Pelagicoccus sp. SDUM812003: one gene and its partner. The protein of the gene in region 1 interacts with the protein of each later gene in a pairwise test. Links are inferred from orthologs where the notes say so. Each region holds a gene or a part of one and is shown in the gene's direction. Other genes may lie near its edges. The genes, in order: dnaE and dnaN.

What was found.
Region 2: the proteins of dnaE (region 1) and dnaN interact in binary tests that used the Escherichia coli proteins (3 or more experiments, as listed by UniProt). The link is inferred for Pelagicoccus sp. SDUM812003 from one-to-one orthologs.

The regions. Positions count from the first base shown.
Region 1 is NZ_JARXHY010000005.1:72,018-76,566, forward strand. Bases 194-4,510 are described here. They hold dnaE (DNA polymerase III subunit alpha), read left to right. Parts: upstream 194-518; coding sequence 519-4,310; downstream 4,311-4,510. Other genes in these bases: QEH54_RS08775 (hypothetical protein), read right to left, coding at 194-257; QEH54_RS08785 (energy transducer TonB), read right to left, coding at 4,327-4,510. In the rest of the region: more of QEH54_RS08775, read right to left, coding at 1-193; more of QEH54_RS08785, read right to left, coding at 4,511-4,549. UniProt on the Escherichia coli protein: DNA polymerase III is a complex, multichain enzyme responsible for most of the replicative synthesis in bacteria. This DNA polymerase also exhibits 3' to 5' exonuclease activity. The alpha chain is the DNA polymerase catalytic subunit.
Region 2 is NZ_JARXHY010000010.1:107,159-110,304, forward strand. What follows is about bases 189-3,102. They hold dnaN (DNA polymerase III subunit beta), read left to right. Parts: upstream 189-1,031; coding sequence 1,032-2,174; downstream 2,175-3,102. Other genes in these bases: pssA (CDP-diacylglycerol--serine O-phosphatidyltransferase), read left to right, coding at 189-765; QEH54_RS14410 (hypothetical protein), read left to right, coding at 2,378-3,102. Outside these bases: more of pssA, read left to right, coding at 1-188; more of QEH54_RS14410, read left to right, coding at 3,103-3,146. UniProt on the Escherichia coli protein: Confers DNA tethering and processivity to DNA polymerases and other proteins. Acts as a clamp, forming a ring around DNA (a reaction catalyzed by the clamp-loading complex) which diffuses in an ATP-independent manner freely and bidirectionally along dsDNA.

The DNA.
Region 1 (4,549 bases):
TCCACCACGGTCTCCGACCGACTCTCCATCGGATCATCTCCCTTCGCAAGACTATAGCTCACGGCAGTTCGCTCCGAAGCCTGCCTGTAGCGCAGCGCCTTTTCGCTTCCTCCAACGTGGGCGCTTGACTGCTTCTCAGCCAACCTCTCCCTCGCCTTCGGCCCGTCCCCCCGTTCCGAAGAAACTTGGCCTCCTTCGCTCGCTGCCACCGCGGCCAAAGCCGCTAGGGCCATGGCGATCCCTCTTATCGTTTTCATATTCCCTCCTTCTCCCTTCTTCGCCAATCGCTTGGCGTTCAGATGTTATTTGTTTTTTGATTACCCTTTCTACAGCGAAGGAACCGGGCGCTTCGACTGCGCCCTTTCTCAGAGCTCGTCATTCCCGATGGCGCATTAGGGCGACCCGACCCGAGACCGGGGCGGTCTGAACAACCCGTTAATAACCGTGGAACAACCCTGTGAATAATCGCTAGCTTCTTTCCTTTGAAAAAGCTGCCAAACGGGCTTTGCTTTCCCGCCATGCCAAATCCCGCCGAAGGACCCTTCGTCCACCTTCACAACCACACGCACTACTCGCTGCTCGACGGATGCGCCAAGCCCTCTCGAGCCGCCCAGCGCTGCGTGGAACTGGGCATGCCGGCGCTGGCCATGACCGACCACGGCAACCTCTTCGGAGCCATCGACTTCTACCGTTCCTGCAAGAAGGCCGGCATCAAGCCGCTCATCGGCTGCGAGCTCTACCTCGTTTACGATCACAAGATGTCGGAGCGGCCCCGCCGGGAGCGAAAGCGCACCGATGACATCGGCGACATTCCGGAGGACTACGTGCCGCCAAAGGAAGACTTCCCTAAGTTCCAAATCCACCACAAGGGAGTCATCGCCAAGGATTTCGAAGGCTACCAGAACCTATCGAAGCTCATCTCCAAAGCCCACACCGAAGGCGTCTACTACAAGCCACGCGTCGATGTGGAAACCCTCGCTCAATACTCAAAGGGACTTATCGGGCTCTCCGGCTGCATCAACGGAGTCGCCTCCCAGTACCTCATCTACGGCGACTACGAAAACGCACGCAAGGCCACCGCCACCTTCGTGGACATCTTCGGCAAGGAAAACTACTTCATCGAAATTCAGGACCACGGCATGCCGGTTCAGCGTCGCATCATCCCGGGACAGCTCGATCTCGCGAAGGAGTTCGGCCTGAAGGTAATCTGCGCCAACGATTCCCACTACGTTTACAAGGAGGACGCTCAGCCGCACGACGCCTTGCTCTGCATCCAAACCGGCAAGATCATCTCTGACGAAAGCCGCATGAAGTACCCTTCCCAGGAGTTCTACCTCAAGAGCCGCCAGGAAATGTACGAAATCTTCAAGGAAGTCCCGGAGTCCCTCGACAATACCGTGCACGTCGCCGAGATGGTGGACCTGGAAATTCCATTTGGAGAAAACCACTACCCGATCTTCGAATGTCCTCCAGAACTTGGATACAAGAAGGACGACGACGCATTCGACCGGATTCTCGATATCTACGAGCGTGAGAAAACCAAGGTGAACAAGCAGAACGGAGACGACACGATCTGCAAGCTCACGCCCGAAGAACGCGCCGCGCATAAGAAAAACGGATACATCCTGCTCGACCTTTGCAAAAAGGGTCTCAAGGAACGCTACGGCGTGGACTACGACAATCCTACCGCTTACACGCCAAAAGAGGACGAGCGCGAGGATTTCGCCCAGTTCGTCTGCGACCAGATGGATTTCCAGCTGGCCATCATCACCGGCACCGGCTTCGTGGACTACTTTCTCATCGTCTGGGACTTCATCAACTTCGCTCGCAGCAAGGGCATCCCCGTCGGGCCAGGTCGCGGTTCCGGCGCTGGCTGCATCATCGCCTACGTGTTGAAGATCACCGATATCGACCCGTTGCGCTTCGGCTTGCTCTTCGAGCGAATGCTCAACCTGGAGCGCGTTTCGCCTCCCGACTTCGATATCGACTTCTGCATGCGCAGACGCGATGTAGTGGTAAACTACGTACGCGAAAAATACGGTCATGACTCCGTGGCCAACATCATCACTTTCGGTACCTTCGGGGCGAAGATGATCGTGCGCGACCTGGCTCGGGTGAACGATCTTCCTTTCGCGGAAGCGGACAAGATCGCCAAGATGATCCCGGACGAGCTCAACATCTCGCTGGATGACTCGGTCGAGAAATCCGCGGATCTACGCGGCGAAATCGGCCGCAACCCAGTGGCCAAAACCATCATAGAGCACGGAAAGGTCATCGAGGGCATGGTGCGCAACACCGGCAAGCACGCCTGCGGCATCATCATTGGCGACCAGCCGATTCACAACCTCGTCCCAGTCACCCTCCAGGAAGGCGACTTGACCACCCAATATCCAAAGGGTCCGTCCGAGGATCTGGGCTTGCTCAAGATGGACTTCCTGGGTTTGAAGACCCTCACCGTCATCTCCGACGCCCAGGACAACATCCGACGGACGCGGGAGCTGCCGGATTTCGATATCGAGAAAATCTCGCTCGAAGACCCGAACACCTACGCCCTGCTCAATGCCGGCAACACTGTCGGCGTCTTCCAGCTCGAATCCGGCGGCATGCAAAACCTCTGCAAGCAGATCGGCCTCTCCGTCTTCGAGGAGATCATCGCGTTGATCGCCCTGTACCGTCCGGGACCGATGCAGTTCATCCCGCAATTCATCGAAGGAAAGCGCGATCCGAAAAAGATCCAGATTCCGCACCCCTTGCTCGAGGAGCTTGTATCCGAAACCTACGGCGTGCTGGTCTATCAGGAGCAGGTCATGGAGTCCGCCCGCATCATCGCCGGCTACACGCTTGGGGGAGCGGACATGCTGCGTCGCGCCATGGGCAAGAAGATCAAATCCGTCATGGACGCCCAGAAGGAGGTCTTCGTGGAAGGCGCTGCAAAAACGCATGGCATGGGGAAAAAGCAGGCATTGGAGATCTTCGCCATCCTGGAAAAGTTCGCCCAGTACGGATTCAACAAATCCCACTCCGCCGCGTACGCCATGCTCTCCTATCGCACGGCGTATTTGAAAGCCAACTACCCGGTGGAGTTCATGGCGGCGCTGCTTTCCGCCGAGCTCGGCAACGCGGACAAGGTTTCCCACTTTATCGACGAAGCCAACAACATGGGCATCCGCGTACTCAGTCCGGACGTGAATCAGTCTAACGAATTCTTCACGCCATCCGTCGAGGAAGCCGACGACGACAGCCCCGGCTCCATTCTCTTCGGTCTCGCCGCGATCAAGGGCGTGGGGGACTCCGCCGCAAAAACCATCATCGCGGAGCGCGAGCAAAACGGGCCCTACGAGGGACTCGACGATCTGCTGGAGCGCATCGATACCAAAGCGGTCAATCGCCGCGTCCTAGAGTGCCTGATCAAGACTGGCGGTTTCGACTTCACCGGCGAGCCGCGCGGCTGCCTCTTCAGTCGATTGGAGGAGGCGATGAATTTCGCTGCCGCTCAGCAGCGCGATCGCGAAGCAGGGCAGAACTCATTCTTCGACATGCTGGCGGAAGAGCCATCGTCAGCTTCGGGGGATGCCTCGCGTCCCACCGCTCCTCAGTGGGATCCTCGAAAGCGCTTTCCGAAAGGCGAAATGCTGCAGTACGAGAAGGAGCTGCTCGGATTTTACGTTTCCGGGCATCCGCTTGATGAATACAAAGGCATCGCCGAAGCCCTGACCAATTTCGACTTGGACAAGGTCGACGAGCTTGGCGACCGCGTCGAATTCCAGGCCTGCGGCGTCGCCGGTGGCGTGGTCAAAAAGCTCTCGCGACGCGACAACCGCCCATGGGCATTTTTCTCGCTGGGAACGCGCAAGACCTCACTGCAAGTCAATTGCTATGCGGACGCCTTCGAGGAATACGGCCACAACCTGGACAACGACGCTCTGGTGCTGATCAAAGGCACCGTCATTCGCCGCGACGGCGAAGTGCGCCTCAATGTGCTCGAGATTCACCCGCTGGAAGCCTACATGCCGGGTCAGATCAAGCACGTCACCTGGGTGCTCGATCCGGACAAGGACACGGACAGTTTCCTCTACGCGTATCGAGAAACCTTGGACAGCTCCAGAGGCAACACCACGAGCGATCTCGCCTTCCGCATCAGCGACACCTGCATCGCCTCCGCGCCAACCGCAAACAGCCTCGGCTGGCGAGTGAACACGAAGGACTGGGTGAAGCTTCGCAAGAATCCGGCGGTCGTGGGCTGCATCGTTCAAACCGAACCGGTCAAAGTGAAGCAGCGCGAGCGACGTTGGGCAAGCAAGGCGAGTTAGACGAAACGACTCGCCCCTATCGCCCGAACTGAGCGTAGCTTGGATTGAAGATAAAACGCTGTCTCAGCTTCGTCACTACAGGCTGCCCTGCCTTGGTAAGCGGTTCGAATCTCCATTGCTCAAGCGCGTACTGCGCGGCGGAAGTGACCAGCGGAGACACGCCCTCTCCCTTTTCGAGCAAGGTCGGCATGCGAACGTTTCCCTCCTGATCGACGTAGAATTCGAACACAGCCTCCTCG
Region 2 (3,146 bases), on another replicon or contig:
AATCTCTTTTTCGGCTTTCTCGCCATCAAAAACTGCATCCAAGCGCGCTACAACGTGATGCTTGGCGACGATTCCTCCGATCCGAACGCCCTCTACCGGCAGGCCGTACTGTTCATCCTCGGCGGCATGCTGTGCGATTCGCTCGACGGCCGGGTGGCCCGGCTCGGCGGGCGAGAGTCCCTCTTCGGCAAGGAGTTCGACTCCATCGCCGACATCGTCACCTTCGGCATCGCGCCATCCCTGATGGTGCTCTTCCTGCTGCTCAATCCCGCCCACAACGAGGACTACTCCACCAAGGTCGGCTTCTTCCTGGCATTCGTCTACCTCCTGTGCGCTGGCGTGCGCCTGGCGCGCTTCAACGTAATCACCCACCCCGCGGTGTATTCCGAAAAGCTGGACAAATCCAGCGGAGACTTCCTAGGGCTTCCGGTGCCGGCCGCGGCTGGCATGATCGCTACCCTGGTCCTCGTCATGACTAAACATGGTCTGGAGCAGCGTTGGGCTATCGCCCTGCCGGTGCTGATGCTCTTCATCTCCTACCTGATGATCAGTTCGATCCGCTATCCCAGCTTCAAGAACATCGGCTGGCAGACTCAGATCCGTTTTCGAACCTTCGTGGCGGTGCTGGCGCTTTTCGCCATCATCTACTTCTCCCGCGAATACGCCTTGGTGCTGATGTTTCTCGGCTACCTCTTCTACGGCGTCGTTCGCCATCTGTTGCGCCTGCGCAAGAAAGGCGAAGGAGCAGATCCCGCCGAGGAATAAGCCTTCCAATAAGTGGCAACAACTCGTGAAGAACCGCGCAATAAGCTGGTGAAATTCGTTTTTTTTTAACATGCGCTTTTTTGCCAGCAAAGAAACCCCACAGGCTTGCACATTTTCGAATCCTTCTTAGTGCTTGAATTCCATTTCTTTACGTCGCTTATCCCCGATATTCACAGAGCATAAGAATACGGCTTATCTTTTTAAATTAATTAACTACTATCCATTGGAATTGTCAGAAACTCCAAAACTCCGCTAACTCGTCCCCAATGAAGTTCAAAATCCACCGCGATCATTTCAGCAACGGTCTCCAACAAGTTCTCAACGTCGTTGGATCGAAGGCAACGATGCCAATCCTCAGTAACGTTCTCATCGAGGCGGAAGGCGAAACGATCTCGCTCACCACGACCAACCTTGACCTCGGAATCTGCGCTCGAATCAAGGCCACGGTGGAGGAGGAAGGCGCGGTGACCTTGCCGGTGAAGCGTCTGGCGACCATCGTGAAGGAGCTTCCCAATAGCGACGTGAAGGTCGAGGCTTCGCCCAACAACCAGGTCAAGATCGCATCCGGTGGTTCGAACTTCAAGATCATGGGCATCAGCCGCGACGAGTTCCCGGCCTTGCCTGAGTTCAGCGACGATCGCTCCTTCACCATCGAACAGGGCAACCTGGCCAGCATGATCAAGAGCGTGTCCTACGCCCAGTCGACCGACGAGACACGCTACATGCTCAACGGGGTGTTCTTCAATTTTCTCGAACCGGAAGAAGGCGCTTCCGGGAAGCTGAGCCTGGTGGCTACCGATGGTCGCCGCTTGGCGAAGATCGACCACGAGATGGAAGTGGGCGAAGGCATGTCCGGCAGTCTGATCCTTCCTGCCAAGACCGTTTCCGAGCTGGTTCGCCTGCTCGACAAGGGCGAGACCTTGAAGATCGCTTTCAACGATCGTCGAGTGGCCTTCCAGATTCATACCAAGGACGATTCCGACGGTTTCGTGGGCGACATCCATCTGGTTTCCAAAGTGGTCGAGGGCAATTATCCGAATTATCAACAGGTTATCCCCAAGGAGACGCATCAGCGCATCAAGGTCGAGCGTGAGCTCTTCCTGCAGTCCATTCATCGCGCCGCCCTGGTGACCACCGATAAGTCGAACCAGGTTAAGATCCAGATCAGCAACAACTTGATGGAGCTTTCCGCGTCCAGCCCCGATTTCGGCGAGTCTCACGAGTCGCTGGCGATCGACTACAGCGGTCCGGACCTGCAGGTCGCCTTCAATCCTCAATTCCTGATGGATCCGCTGAAGGCCTTGGCCAAGGACGAGATCTTCTTCGAGTTGAAGGACGAGGTCAGCCCTGGCGTTTTCAAGACCTTGGAGAGCTTCCTCTGCGTGATCATGCCGGTTCGGTTGACCTGAGCGAGGTCGACCCGAGCGGACCCCGATTTTCCAAGACCCGCTTCTTGTGAGGCGGGTCTTTTTGCGCAGCGGCGCCTTGTTTGATGAAATCAACGCTTCGTGCTGGATCGTAACCCAATCTCAGCGTAGTTTTCAGAGCTTCGTCCTCTTTAGGATTGAGGACGCGATGAACCCGCATTTTGTGCTCAGCCAAGTTTTCTAAAATGGATATTCCGCAAAGCGCCCTTTCTCCCTACGTGGAGTATTTTGTCTATATCTGCATCGGACTCTCCCTCTTTCTCGGGATTATGAACAACCGTAGCACATCCCTGAAAGTGTCCGTATTCAATCGTTGGGCACGCTGGCTGGCAGTGTCGCAGGGCGCAGCCTACCTGGCTTTCGAGGGAAACTGGTTCGAGCGGCCCTTCTGGGTGCTCAGCGTGACCTTCTTCCTCGGCTGGATGCTGCTGGAGACCATTTACACCTGGTTCGCCATCAGCGCCCTTAGTCAGAGCGGACTGGCTCTTTTTCCTCGTTTCAAGGAAAACACCTCGGGAGAGGAATGGCCGGCTCAGAAGCAGCTGTTCGAGGTCAAGGACTGGCTTAGAGGAAAAGGCTTCTCGCGATCCACCGCGGTTTTGGCAGACCTAGGCCACGGGATCCAGGTTCGCTCCAGCATCTTCCAGAGCGAGGACAATTCGATTCGTTTTCAGATCCTCTTCGTGCCGCAAAGCAATGGAGATATCGGCTACTGCTTTTCCTTCGCCTCGGAAACCGAGTCAGGGGAACGCATCGTGACCGACAATCTCTACATGCCCTACGGAGGCTTCTATCCGTCGAGCTGGTACGTGCTGCGCAAGCCTTGGTGCCGCAGCATCGTGTCCCTCTACAAGCAGCATAGGAAGCGATTGAAAAACAGAAAGCTGCAGGCCTTCGACGACGATCCGATCGACGACCTGAACAATCAGCAGCGCGTGCTCGAAAAGACCAATA